Regions from separate parts of the Glutamicibacter sp. MCAF14 genome, predicted to be linked through region 1. Evidence: riboswitches for the same ligand, from Rfam matches in the RefSeq annotation. Region 1 holds a riboswitch; the other holds the start of a gene.
What was found. A riboswitch is a leader RNA that binds a small molecule or an ion and turns the genes downstream of it on or off. The one in region 1 is predicted to bind glycine.
Positions count from the first base shown of each region.

Region 2: it holds a riboswitch for glycine, as region 1 does, so the genes downstream of both, gcvP (aminomethyl-transferring glycine dehydrogenase) here and cycA (D-serine/D-alanine/glycine transporter) in region 1, are expected to answer to the same signal.

Region 1 is NZ_JBFREO010000001.1:465,164-472,456, forward strand. It holds gene AB4Y71_RS02190 (GMC family oxidoreductase) at 1-888, shown strand, start outside; gene AB4Y71_RS02195 (MarR family winged helix-turn-helix transcriptional regulator) at 1,068-1,388, shown strand; gene AB4Y71_RS02200 (FUSC family protein) at 1,385-2,413, shown strand; gene AB4Y71_RS02205 (4a-hydroxytetrahydrobiopterin dehydratase) at 2,427-2,747, opposite strand; gene cycA (D-serine/D-alanine/glycine transporter) at 2,917-4,419, opposite strand; glycine riboswitch at 4,745-4,843, opposite strand; gene AB4Y71_RS02215 (heavy metal translocating P-type ATPase) at 5,070-7,293, opposite strand, start outside.
Region 2 is NZ_JBFREO010000008.1:1,429-8,721, forward strand. It holds gene gcvT (glycine cleavage system aminomethyltransferase GcvT) at 1-353, opposite strand, end outside; gene gcvP (aminomethyl-transferring glycine dehydrogenase) at 367-3,213, opposite strand; glycine riboswitch at 3,378-3,475, opposite strand; gene AB4Y71_RS15215 (SGNH/GDSL hydrolase family protein) at 3,578-4,366, opposite strand; gene AB4Y71_RS15220 (serine hydrolase domain-containing protein) at 4,422-5,564, opposite strand; gene AB4Y71_RS15225 (APC family permease) at 5,838-7,286, shown strand.

The DNA.
Region 1 (7,293 bases):
CAGGTGCATTCGGTGATCCTCGAATCCGGAGCAGCTGTGGGCGTGCGCTACCGGATCGATGGGCAGTTCCATGAGCTGCGTGCAGACGAGGTAGTGCTCAGCGCTGGCGCCCTGGGCTCCCCGCAGATCCTGCTGCGCTCGGGAATCGGCCCGGCTGCCGAACTCCAAGCAGCTGGCGTCAACCCCCTCCACGAGCTGAAGCAGGTAGGGAAGAACCTGCACGACCACCTGCTTGCCCCGGTGATCGCCACAACCGCTGCCCGCGCGATTCCCGCCCCGCGTGCCGGGGTCTCGGTCTCGCAATCGCACATGTTCACCAGGTCCCGTGAGGGCCTGGACCGCCCCGATACCCAGCCGATTTTCTTCGCCGTGCCCATGTATTCCCCGGGCATGCAGCCGGTGGAAGGCACCTCATTCACGTTGCACTCGGGGATCATCACCCCGCACAGCCGCGGCGAAATCACGCTGAGCGGACCCGGATTGGATGATCCGGCGAAGATCGACCTGAACGCGCTCGATGACCCGCGGGATCTGCAGGCATTCCTGGTGTCGATGAAGCAGTGCCGCGAGATGGTGAAGCAGGATGCCCTAGCCGGAACCTGGGGTGCCGAGGAAGTTTACCCGGGCGCGGAAGTGAGCACCGAGCAGCAGCTGGAGGACTACATCCGGAACAACGTGGTGACCTACCACCACCAGGTGGGCACCTGCCGCATGGGCACGGACGCGCAGGCTGTGGTGGATCCGCAGCTGCGGGTGCGGGGACTGGAGAGCTTGCGTGTCATCGATGCGTCGATCATGCCCAAGATCACCACCGGCAACACTAATGCCCCGGCCATCCTCATCGGCGAGCTGGGGGCCAAGTTCCTGGTCTCGGATCTGGGGCTCTGAGAGCCCTGTTGACGCAGGCCGGGGCCGGTCGAAGACGAGTCGGCCTCGCGATTCGAAGTGCGCGATGAAGTCCAGGAGCAGCCCAGCTGGCAGCAGCGGGCCGTCATCCGGATGTGAGCTTCATCGAATTAACCGCTTCGCAGTGAAATAGTTTCCGATCGAAATCATATTTTGGAGGAATGACTGAATACCGGATTCCGCAGTTCCAATGGAACTCGCTGAGCTATCTGACCGCCCGCGCCGGACGCATCGGCACCCAGGAGCTCACCGAGCTCATGGAATCCGAGTCCTTGACTCGCCACCATTTCACCATCATCTGCGCCCTGGCGGAGTTCGGCGGTATTTCCCAAAATGAGCTGGCCGCGCGCTCGAATCTGAACCGCGGCCACCTGGTGGCCTACCTCGACCAGCTGTCGAGCCGCGGGATCCTGGAACGCAATGTCGATCCGAAAGACCGCCGCCGGAACCTCATCACGCTGACCGCCGAGGGGCGCCGGTGAAGCGCCACCTGAGAGAAATCGTGCAGCGCAGTGTTGTGCTGGCTCCGCGCCGTCCATCGCTGATCCCGGCGGCCAAGGCAACAGTCAGCCTGGCTGTGCCGTTGGTCCTGCTGGCGAGTTTCGGCCGCCTGGACTGGTCAATGTATGCCGCCTTCGGCGCTTTCTGCGCGGTTTTCGGGCGCTTCGACGCATACGCGCCGCGTTTCTGGCAGCAGCTTTCGGCAGGGGCCGTGCAAATCGCGGCAATGCTGCTGGGCACATATTTCTCAATGATCGACTCCCCGTTCCTGGTGCGCGCGCTGGTACTCGCCTTCATCGGCTTCGGCGCCAACTACGTCTCCCATGCCGCACGCTGGATGCCGCCAGGACCGATCTTCGCGGTCTTCGCCGGTGGGGCTTGCTTGAGCATTCCGGCCAGCATGCAGAGCTTCACCGGATTGCTGCTGGCAGGTGGCGGAACGATGGCCTTCAGCGTGCTGCTGATGCTGGGCCTGTCGATGCGCAAGGCCAATCTGCTCCACACCCTAGGCACCGGCCGCATCTGGTTGCCCTCCAAGCGGGGGACAGCAGAATCGATCCGCATGGGCTCGGGCGTGCTGCTGGCAGGAATCGCCGCTTACCTGGTGGGAGACGGGCACTGGTACTGGGCCAGCCTCGGCGCAATCGCAGCAGTTACCGGTGCTGACACCTATGCGCGGGTAGCCCGCGGGCTGCAGCGCTGCGTAGGCACCTGCGTTGGCGTTGCGCTGACCGCTTTGGTCTTCGCTTTCGATTCCCCGGTTTGGGCGATTCTGGCCGTCGCGCTGGCCTCGCAGTTCACCATTGAGCTGGTGATCTTGCGCAACTATGCGGTGGGCATGGTCTTCATGACTGTCACCGCGCTGCTGATGGTCCACATGGTCAGCCCCGAACCGGTCTCGTCCCTGCTCATCGACCGCATATCCATGACGGTGCTCGGTGCGGGCGTGGGCGCGGTGCAGAGCATCGTGATCTCGCTATTCATGGCCCGCCAGCGCCGAAGCTGAAGCACGGATGGCTTCAGCGTCCGGTGGTGACCTGCGCTTCAAGCTTGGAAGCCTCGATGGAGATGTGGCGTGCTAGTTTCAGATCCTGCGCCCCTGGCTGCTCGCACTGGTGCAGCGCCAAGCGCAGCGCCACGGTGTTGACCCGCCAATCCAGATGCGGATGCCAGTTGTCCTGCTCGCAGCGCAGTCCGACCTGGACAATGAACTGCAAGGCAGTGCTGGCTGAATCGAAACGGTAAGCGGCCCGCAGCCCGCGCCCATCGAGCGTCCAATCGGGCAGCGAAAGAAGCTTTTGAGCCAGTTCGAAGCTCGATATCCCACCGGTTGGTGTCATCAGTCTGTCCTCCAAGCTGCAGCAGATGGATTCATGCAAGTGGTTGATGCCTGCGGACATGATCGCATCGCGCTGAGCCTGTGCGGTAGCAATCCCAGCGTCTATGCAGATTGGCCCCGGCATCAATCGATGCCGCGGCCAATCTGGTTGGAACAGGTGCCTGCGTCAGCTACTGCTTGATGTCCTCGGTGACCTTCACGGAGGATTCGTCCTCGCGCTTGGCGAAGGATTTCGCATCACGGTAGGCGGCTGCCTCGTAGCGTTCGTGCGCTACCTTGGCCACATGCGCGTCACGCAGCGCCTGGTGCTGCGGGTTGCGGCGGACGTACAGGTAGCCGGCAGCCAGGATCAGGAACCATGCCGGGGTGATGATCAACGCGGTGAAGGTATCGGCCTGGGTGGTCAGCGCCCAGAGGATGAAGACGAAGAAGCCCAATACTACGTAAGGCATGACGCGTCCGCCGGGCATCTTGAACTTCGATGCATCGTGCAGATGCGGGCGGCGGGCGCGGAAGACCAGGTAGCTGAGCAGGATGATGGTCCAGACGAACATGAAGCACAATGCCGAAACGGTGGTCACCAGCGTGAAGGCTCCCATGACCGAATCGCCGCTGTAGAGCAGCGCGACGCCGGCGAGCAGGAACATGCAGGAGAAGAGCAGCGCGTTCTTCGGGACCTTGCGGCTCGAAAGCTGCGAGAAGCCCTTGGGCGCATCGCCTTCCATGGACAGGCCGCGCAGCATGCGGGAGGTCGAGTAGATGCCCGAGTTGGCACTGGAGGTCGCGGACGTGAGCACCACGAAGTTGATGATGCCTGCGGCGCCGGCCAAGCCGGCCAGGGCGAACATGCCCACGAATGGGGACTGCTCGGCGGAGAACAGGTTCCATGGTTCCACGGTCATCAAGATGATCAAGGCACCGACGTAGAAGAACAGGATGCGCACAGGGATCGAGTTGATCGCCTTGGGCAGCGTCTTCTCAGGGTCCTTGGTCTCTGCTGCGGTGGTGCCCACCAGCTCAATGCCGACGAAGGCGAACACTGCAATCTGGAAGCCGGCTACGAAGCCCATGAAGCCGGTTGGGAACATGCCGCCTTCGGTCCACAGGTTGGAGAAGGAAGCAGTGGCCGAGTCGTGCTCGAAGCCGGTGATGACCATGACCAGGCCGACCACGATCAGTGCGCCGATGGCTACGATCTTGATCAGGGCGAACCAGAATTCGGTTTCGCCGAAGGCCTTCACGGTAGCCAGATTCAGCACCAGCAGCAATGCGATGCAGGCTAGAGCCGGAATCCACAACGGCAGGTCGCCCCACCAGAAGGCGACGTAGTGGGCGATGGCCACCACGTCGGCGATGCCGGTGACAACCCAGCAGAACCAGTAAGTCCAGCCGGTGAAGAACGCGGCCCATGGGCCGAGCAGATCGCCGGCGAAGTCGGCGAAAGTCTTGTATTTGAGGTTGCTCAGCAGCAGCTCGCCCATGGCGCGCATGACGAAGAAGAGCATGAAGCCGATGATCATGTAAACGAAGATGACCGATGGGCCGGCGACCGCGATGGTCTTTCCCGAGCCCATGAACAGGCCGGTGCCGATAGCGCCGCCAATGGCGATCAGCTGGATATGACGATTGGAGAGTCCGCGCTCGAGAGTGGGATCGGAACTTGTGGTACTCATGCTGGTTGCCTTCCAGAAGTGTGGCGTGACGCCCCGAAGGTGTCCTGCCTCCAAGGCTGGTTGGCTTGGAGCGCAGATACTCGCTTCGGTTGACACATCCGATTCGCGGCATTCCAGCTAGGCAGGCACGAATTGCTGCGCTCGGAGCAGCAGTCGCGGATGCCACGGGGAGTACCTCGAATCTGGTGCGCTTGATGCGGCACTGTTCGTGGTCCCTCCCCAATCTGTATTACTACCTGAGAGTTTTCACTTCGGCCCGAATACTGGGTGAAGCTTTGCTCCTTCGGTGAGTGCGGATGCTTCCGCACTGCTTTCCAGATTTGCCTTGTTCGTGGCGGTGCGGGGGCCTGAGAGTTTCCTGGGGAGGAAATTGCTCCTACGGCACCCGCCCTTGGCTAGGACGGAATTCTCCCGCCACGCGTCAGCGGCATAAGTGGTGATTGCGATCACAGTATGCCCAGAATTTAATATGTGGCGCAAATCGCATTTCACATTTTGGACGCAAATTTTCCGCGAGGGCATGCGAAGCTGGGGATTCGTTAGGGGAAATAAGGCTTTTGATGTTTCGTAACGTTTGGGCATGAAGTGCTGTGAACGGCAGCAAGCGGGGCATCGGATCAACCGATGCCCCGCTTGCCCTTTGCCGGGTCTTATTTTCCGAAACTGCGCAGACGCAGGGAGTTGAGGACCACCAGCACCGAGCTGGCTGCCATCGCGGCTCCGGCGATCATCGGATTGAGCAGCCCCAAGGCCGCAATCGGGATGCCTGCGGTGTTGTAGGCGAAAGCCCAGAACAGGTTCATCTTGATGGTGGACAGGGTCTTGGCGGACAAATCGATGGCCTGGGTGACCTGATGCAAGTCGTTGCCCATCAAGGTGATGTCAGCTGCCTCGATGGCCACATCGGTGCCAGAACCCATGGCGATGCCTAGATCGGCCTGGGCCAGCGCCGGCGCGTCATTCACGCCATCACCTACCATGGCCACGACCTTGCCTTGCTCTTGCAGGGCGGTGATCGCCTTGGCCTTGTCTGCTGGGAAGACCCCGGCAAAGACATCCTCCGCCTTGATGCCTACCTGTGCGGCGACCTTGGTTGCCACCGACTTGTTATCGCCGGTCAGCAGCACTACGCGCAGGCCGCGGTCCTGAAGTTCGCCAATCGCCTTGGCCGAGGTGTCCTTGATCTTATCTGCTACCGAAATCACGGCCTGGAACTGGTGGTCTACCGAGACCAGGATGGCGGTAGCGCCGGACTGTTCGGCTTCTTCGAGCATGGCCATCGCAGTGGCGTCCAGAACGGTGCCCTGCAGTTCCAGCCAGCTGTGCCGGCCTACGACTACGTGATGGCCGTTGACCATGCCGAGCACGCCGCCGCCCGGATCCGAGTCGAAGCCGCTGGCCTGTGGCAACGGGCCCAATTCGGCTGCCGCCTTGGCGATGGCCTGGGCAATCGGATGCTCGGAGTGGTGCTCCACAGCGCCGGCCAGCATCAGGGCTTCATCGGGGCTGATGCCATCGATGGCTTCGGTGCCCAGGTGGGTCATGACGCCGGTGGTAACGGTTCCAGTCTTATCAAGCACGATGGTGTCCAGCTTGCGGGTATCTTCCAGGACCTGGGGGCCACGGATTAAGATGCCAAGCTGCGCGCCGCGTCCAGTGCCCACCAGCAAGCCGATCGGGGTTGCCAGGCCAAGGGCGCAAGGGCAGGCGATGACTAGAACTGCCACCGCGGCGGTGAATGCCTGATAGGTATCGCCACTGGTGAAGAACCAGATGGCGAAGGTGAGAACGGCAATGGCCAAGACGATGGGCACGAAGACTGCGGAGATCCTGTCGGCCAGCCGGGCGATAGGAGCCTTGCCCGATTGGGCTTCGGAGACCAACTTGCCCATCTGCGCCAAAGTGGTGTCGGAGCCAATGCGGGTGGCTTCGATGACCAGGCGTCCGGAGGTGTTCAGCGTTGCGCCGGTGACCTCGTCGCCGGCACCTACCTTTTGTGGAACTGATTCGCCGGTCAGCAGCGAGGTGTCCACGGCGCTGGCGCCGTCAACGACCACGCCGTCGGTGGCGATCTTCTCACCCGGGCGCACCACGAAGTGATCTCCCACCTGGACCTGCTCGGCCGGAATCCTCGCTTCCTTGCCGTCGCGCAGCACGACCGCGTCCTTGGCACCCAAGCTCAGCAATGATTTCAGGGCATCGGATGCCGAAGACTTCGCCCGGTGCTCCAGGAAGCGGCCCAGCAGCAGCAAGGTAGCCACGACGCCGGCGGTTTCGAAGTACAGTGCGTGTTCGGACATCGACATGCCGGTGTGCGCGGTCATCTGCGGATCCAGGATCAGCTGAATGGCCGAGAAGAGGTAGGCGGCGAGCACGCCCAAGGACACCAAGGTGTCCATGGTGGAGGCGAAGTGCCGTGCGTTGATCGCCGCGGCCTTGTGGAAGGGCCACGCGCCATAGAAGACCACGGGGGTGGCCAGTGCGAAGGCAACCCAGCCCCAGTGCGGGAACTGGGCCCCGGGGATCATGGAAATGATGAAGAGCGGGATGGTGAAGACCGAAGATATGATCAGGCGCCGCAGCAGATTCTCTGGAACCAGATGCTCGTGTCCGCCGTGGTCTTCTTCTCCCGGCCCCGCATGATGTGCGTGCGCCGGCTTGGCAGGCTGCTTCAGTGAAGCGGTGTAGCCGGCTGCTGCAACGGTGCTGATCAGCGTTTCGTCGCTGATATCTGCCGGAACCTGGACCTTGGCGGTTTCCAGCGGCAGATTCACCGATGCGCTGACGCCGGGCAGCTTGCCGAGTTTTCGTTCCACGCGGTTCACGCAGGATGCGCAGGTCATTCCCTGGATATCCAGGTCGACTATACGGGGT
Region 2 (7,293 bases), on a different contig from region 1:
GGAACCACGAGGAACTTTTCCTCTTCGAGGCGGTAGACGATCAGATCATCAATGATCTTGCCTTCGGCGTTCAGGATCAGCGAGTACTTAGCCTTGCCGACCTTCATCACGTTCAGGTTGCCTGCCAGCGCGGTGTTCAGCGCCTTGCCGGCTTCTGGACCGGTCAGGTAGACCTCGCCCATGTGCGAGAGGTCGAACAGGCCGGCGGTGGAGCGTACTGCCTTGTGCTCGGCCAGTTCCGAACCGTACTTCAGTGGCATGTCCCAGCCGCCGAAGTCGGTGAAGTTGGCGCTGAGCTCTTCGTGCTGCGCGTGCAGTGCGGTGTGCTTGAGTGCTTGGGTAGTCTCAGTCATCTCTAACTCTTCCTTAGTCTTCGAAGGCTTCAGGAGCCGGGCAGGAGCAGATCAGGTTGCGGTCGCCACCGGCGCCGTCGATGCGGCCCACGGTTGGGAAGTACTTGTCAAACTTCAACGCTGGTACCGGGAAGGCAGCCTGCTCGACGGAGTACTTGCGGTCCCAGTTGCTGTTGACCACTGCGGAAACTGTGTGCGGTGCGTTGCGCAATGGGGATTCTTCGATGCTGTAGGCACCGGAGAGGACCTCGTCCATTTCCTGGCGGATGGTGATCATCGCTTCGATGAAGCGCTCGATCTCGCCCAGGTCCTCGGATTCGGTCGGCTCGACCATCAAGGTACCTGCTACCGGGAAGGACAGGGTTGGTGCGTGGAAGCCGAAGTCGATCAGGCGCTTGGCGACATCCTCAGCGGTGACCCCGGTCTTGGCGGTCAGTTCGCGCAGATCCAGGATGCACTCGTGGGCTACCAGGCCCTTATTGCCGGTGAACAGGATCGGGAAGTGCTCGTTCAGGCGCTTGGCGATGTAGTTGGCGTTCAGGATCGCATGCTTGGTGGCTTCGGTCAGCCCGTCCCCGCCCATCATCGCGATGTAGGCCCAGGAGATCGGCAGGACGCCGGCCGAGCCGAAGGCGGTAGCCACAACTGGCACGCCGTCACGCTCGGTGTAGGTGCCCGAGGCATCGCCTGGCAGGAATGGCAGCAGGTGCTCGCCGACGCCGATCGGGCCAACGCCCGGGCCGCCGCCGCCGTGCGGGATGCAGAAGGTCTTGTGCAGGTTCAGGTGCGATACGTCGCCGCCGAACTTGCCTGGCTGGGCCAGTCCGACCATGGCGTTCATGTTCGCGCCGTCGATGTATACCTGTCCGCCGGCAGCGTGGACCTTGTCGCAGACCTCGCGCACATCGGCATCGTAGACGCCGTGGGTGGATGGGTAGGTGATCATGATGGCCGCAAGGACGTCCTTGTTGGCCTCGATCTTGGCATCCAGGTCATTGGCGTCGATGGTGCCATCGGCAGCAGTCTTCACAACAACCACGCGCATGCCGGCAAGTACTGCCGAAGCGGCGTTGGTGCCGTGGGCCGAAGCCGGGATCAGGCACAAATCGCGCTGGCCTTCGCCGCGCGAACGGTGGTAATCCGAGATGGCCAGCAGGCCTGCGTACTCGCCCTGCGAGCCCGCGTTTGGCTGAATCGAAACGCCGGCGTAGCCGGTGATGGCGGTCAGGCGGCCTTCCAGGTCGGTGATCAGCTCGCGCCAGCCCTCGGTCTGCGCTGCAGGTGCGTAAGGGTGGATCGAAGCGAATTCAGGCCAGGTGATGGATTCCATCTCGGCAGCCGAGTTCAGCTTCATGGTGCACGAGCCCAGTGGGATCATGGTGCGGTCCAACGCCAGGTCGCGGTCCGAGAGGCGGCGCAGGTAGCGCATCATCTGGGTTTCCGAGGAAATGGTGTTGAAGATCGGGTGGGTCATGTAGTCGCTGGTGCGGACCTGGCCGGCGGGGATCTCGAATCCTTCAGGAGCCGAGAGCTGCGCGCCGAAGACCTCAAGCAGGGACTTGACGATGGCGCTGGTGGTGGCCTCATCGGTGGAGATGCCCACCTGGGTGTCGTTGACCTTGCGCAGGTTGATGCCCGACTCGATGGCCTTGGCGACAATGGCGTCGGCGTTCTCCACGTTCACCACAACGGTGTCGAAGAAGGAATCCGAAGCCAGGGTGAAGCCGGCGGCTACCAGCGAGCTGGCGATCACGCGAGCGTGGTTATGGGCGCGGGTTGCGATCTGCTTCAGGCCGGCTGGGCCGTGGTAGACCGCGTACATCGATGCGCAAATGGCTAGCAGGGCCTGTGCGGTGCAGATGTTGGAGGTCGCCTTTTCGCGGCGGATGTGCTGTTCGCGGGTCTGCAGTGCCAGGCGGTAGGCAGGGACTCCGGCATCGTCCACCGAAACGCCCACCAGGCGTCCTGGCATGGAGCGGGTCAGGCCATCAGCTACTGCCATGTAGGCTGCGTGCGGACCGCCGAAGAACAGCGGCACGCCGAAGCGCTGGGTGTTGCCCACGGCGATATCTGCACCCTGCTCACCCGGAGGGGTGATCATGGTCAGAGCCAACAGGTCGGCGATGACGGTGACCATGGCGCCGGATTCCTTGGCCGCTGCGATGATCGCAGCGTGGTCGGCGATCGAGCCGTTGTTGCCTGGCTGCTGCAGCACGACACCGGAGATGTCGCCTTCTGGCAGGCCTGCGGAGAGGTCGGCGATTTCAACTTCGAAGCCCAGTGCGTCGGCACGGCCCTGCACGACCTTCAGGGTCTGCGGGAAGATGTTGGAGTCCAAGACGGTCTTGCCCTTGGACTTCTTCTTGTTGGCGCGTCGCATCATCAGCACGGCTTCGGCTGCGGCGGAGGATTCATCCAGCAGCGAGGCGTTGGCGATTGGCAAGCCGGTCAGGTCCATGACCATGGTCTGGAAGTTCAGCAGGGCTTCAAGGCGGCCCTGGGAGATTTCTGGCTGGTACGGGGTGTATGCGGTGTACCAGGCTGGGTTTTCCACGATGTTGCGACGGATAACCGCTGGGGTGATGGTGTCGTAGAAGCCCTGACCGATCATCTGGGTCTTTATGACGTTCTTCGAGGCAAGCGCACGCAGGTGGGCCAGTGCTTCGGTTTCAGTCAGGGCATTGGGGATATCCAGTGCGGATTCCTGGCGGATGTCAGCCGGAACGGCAGTATCGATCAGCGCTTCGAGGCTGTCATAGCCCAGAGTCTGAAGCATGGTGGTTACGTCCGATGGACGCGGGCCGATGTGGCGGGCAACAAATTCAGTATTCGAAGGTGCCGAAGTCTGCGTGATGGTCATGGTGCTGGTATCTCCATGGGATCTGTCTTGGCGCATGCCAAAGGAAGGTCTTTTTACCTCCCCATCCCTGTTGCATAACCTGAGAGTTTTACGCATCCAGCAAACTAAGCCGGACACTTGCACCTTCGGTGAACCGGAACGGGCCGGTTTCTTTCCAGAGTTGCCTCGTGATGGCGGTACGGGTGCCTGAGAGTTTCCTGGGGAGGAATTGCTCCTACGGCGCCCGTCCATGGTGTGAACGGGACTCTCCCGCCATCCGTCTGTGGCGTGTGCTGCGGGTCGGAGACCTGCAGGACACAACCATGTTACCTGCCCCGCTCCGAAGGTCAAACAGGAGCAGCGCCAGGAAAAGTCATAAATGTATTTAGTTTGCGTCGACGGTTAATCGGATGTAATCAGGATATTTCGCTGACAAGGAATCACCCGAAGACGTACCGGTTAAACGGCGTTTAACCCACGGAGCTAAATGTTCTTTGGCCCAGCCCAATTCCTGCTTCAGCTTCTCGCCACGGGAGTTCACCGCAAAGTCCGGCAAGGAAGGCTGCTGGATCTTCGAAGACCAGTTTTCATCGGTAATGCCCTGGGTGCCGAGGACCTCGAGAACCTTGGCGGCCATCAGCGCATGGCCCAGCTCGTTCATGTGCAGCCGGTCAACCGCCCAGTAGCGGATATCCGAGAACTCGCGCCAACGCCAGTAGTCAGCGATGACCGCCCCGTGCTGATCCGCGATTTCACGGACCTTCTCGTTGTAGATGGCAGTGCGCGGACGGGTCTTGGAGAACAATGGCGATTCCACGGTGTCGAAACCGGTGAACAGCACGATCTTGCTCCCTGCTTCGGCAAATCGGCGCACCATGCCTTCATAGCCGCGCATCAGCGCATCCAGGTCTGCCTTGGGGCGCAGGATGTCATTGCCTCCGGCGTAAATGGTGACCAGATCCGGGGACAGTGCCAGCGCCTGGTCCAGCTGCTGGTTGATCACCTGGCCAATTTTCTTGCCGCGCACCGCCAGGTTGGCATATTCCCAATCCCCTTCGGCGCAGAGCACCTCGGCGACCCGGTCTGCCCAGCCGCGCATCTGATTAGGTCGGGTTGAATCAACGTCGCCAACGCCCTCGGTGAACGAGTCACCTAGTGCCACAAACTTCTTCACTTCACTCCTGCTTGGTTTCTACTCGGTATCCGGGCTACGCGTTGCTGCCTGCAGCCTAGGCCTTCATGTTCTTCTGCATGATCAGCTGGCGGGCCAGCTGGCTGAGCTTCACTCCCGTGGAAGTTTCCTTCAGGCCTTCATTGCGCGATGGGATGTAGCCGAATCCCAGCTGGTAGGCCGGGTCGGCAAAGGCCAGCGAGGAGTTCGCACCATCATGGCCGTAGGCGAAGATCGATCCGTAGTTGTTCCGGGCGGTGGCCTTCATGAACCCCAGCGCGAAGGCCTGCAGCAGGCCGCTGGTCCGGTCATGCCCGTAGACCAATTCGGTGGAAACCTGGGACCAGGTGTCCTCGGAGAGCAATCCCTTGCTCACGCCCAGCTGAGGTACTGCCCCGAAGGAGGCCGCGTAGATGGCGGCCAGCGACTGGGCATTGGCTACCGCACCCATGGATGCCGGTCCCACCTGGCGCACCTGCGGAGAGTTGGCCAGTTCGTGCCAGTTGTAGACCGGACCGGATTCCAGTGCGAAGCCGGAAGCCGAGTTCACTGCGAGGCCAGCCGGGGAGAACGGGTCGAAGAATTCCGAGCGTTCTTCCGCTGCCGGCAGCACGTCGCGGTAGCGCGGTTCCAGCGCTGGGTCCTGGCCGATATAGGCGTCGGCACCCAGCGGCTTGCGAATGCGCTCTTCGAAGACTTCCTTCAGTTCCTTGCCGGTGACCCGTCGCACCAGTTCTTCCATGAGCACGCCCATGGTGATGGCGTGATAGCCCACGATGTTCTGGCCCAAGGGCCAGATGCTTGGCATGGAAGCCAGGACCTTGGCGTATTCGGCGGAGTTCAGCAGGATCTTGCTTGGCACTCCCCCGGGCACGCCCAAGACTCCGGCCTGGTGGCTGAGCACTTCACCGACAGTGAGCTGGCCCTTGCCGTTGGCGGCGAATTCCGGCCAGTAGGTGGCCATCGAGGCCTTCGGGTCGATCAGGCCGTCTTGCACCAGCAGCGCCACGACGAGCGCGCTCAATCCCTTGGTGCAGGAGAAGACGCAGGTCAGCGCATCCCCGGCCAGGTGCTCGCCTACGCTGTGGCTGAGCACCAGTTCACCGCGGTGGTAAATGGCCAGCTGCGCCGAATAATTCTCTTCTTCAGCGGCTCGTGCTTCCAGGGCCTGTGCCAGGGGCGCGAAATCTTCAGTGATCACCGATTGCATCAAAATCCTTAAAGTGCTTGTCTCTCTTCAACTAACCCTAGTCGCTTTGATCGTATTCGCTCAGGGTTCTACACGCTGATTCGATACTAAGCGCACAGGTACGTCAGCTCACACAATCAGCGCTTTTCCCCCACTCATCGACGGCAGGTGACCGCTCATCCCACGCCTCTGTGAGCCAGCCCGGAGCCTGGTTTGCCCAGTTCAATCGCTGACCCTAAAGTTGTAATGTTTGCCTACAAAATTGAAGGAGATGATCTCGATCGCATGACTGTGAACAGTGAAACGGCCGTAACCGACGGCAAAGAAACAGAACTCCACAGGGTGATTGGCCCGAAACTGCTGCTATTCCTCATCATGGGCGATATCATCGGTGCCGGCATTTTCGCCATCACCGGCAAGGTTGCCGGCCAGGTTGGTGGGGCCGCATGGTTGCCGTTCCTGATCGCTTTCACGATCGCGACCCTTACCGCTTTCAGCTACCTCGAACTGGTCACCAAATACCCGCACGCTGCCGGTGCCGCCCTGTACATCCACAAGGCTTTCGGCATCCACTTCGTGACGTTCCTGGTGGCCTTCACCGTCGCCTGTTCGGGTATTACCAGTGCCGCGACCTCAGCCACCTTGGTGGGGCGGAACCTGCTGATTGGCATCGGCCAATTTGTTGAGGGCGTGCCGAACACTCCCGAGGCCGGCATGTGGGCAGCGATCGCCATCATCGTGATTCTTGCGATCATCAACTTCCGCGGCGTGGGCGAGAGCGTGAAGTTCAACCTCGTGCTGACCATTGTTTCGCTGGCCATCATGGCTGCGATTATCGGTATCGGACTGTCTGTCATCGCCTCCGGCCACGGAGATATTTCCCGTCTGGTGGTCTTCGAAACCCCGAACGACCGCAGCATCTTCGCCGCAGTGACCATGGGTACCGCCATTGCCTTCTTCGCCATGGTGGGCTTCGAAGACTCGGTGAACCTGGTGGAAGAAACCAAGGATCCCAAGAAAACTTTCCCGAGGATCATGCTCATCGGCTTGGGCATCTGCGCAGCGATCTACATGCTGGTGGCAGTCACCGTGATCATGGTGATCCCGACCGGTGACCTGCTGAACCCGAAGAACCCTGATGCCGGCATCCTGCTGGATGTGGTGCGCATTGGCCTGCCCGGCTTGCCAGTTGACGCGATCTTCCCATTCTTGACCGTCTTCGCAGTGGTCAACACCGCGCTGATGAACATGCTCATGGCCAGCCGCCTGCTGTACGGCATGGCCCGCCAGGGCGTGCTGCCGCAATTCCTGGGCAAGGTGCACTCGACTCGTCGTTCCCCATGGGCAGCGATCTTGTTCAGCACCGTTCTGGCCGTGGCACTGGTGGCTTATGTGAACCTGGACAAGGAGAACAGCATTGTCGGTTCGCTGGGCGGCACCACCGCGCTGCTGCTGCTCTGCGTTTTCGCGGTAGTCAATGTGGCCCTGCTGGTGCTCCGCCGCGACAAGCCTGAACCTGGTGCGTTCCGCACGCCAACGATCATCCCGATCCTCGGCGTGGGCTTCTGCCTGTTCCTTGCAGGCCCATGGGCCCGTTCCCGCGAAGACTGGATCCAGTATGAGATTGCCGGCCTGCTGCTGGTCATCGGCGTAGCCCTGTGGGCAGTGACCTGGTTGATCAACCGGATCAACTACAAGAAGGGTGTCATCGAGACCCGTCCTGGTCAGTACTGATCCCCAG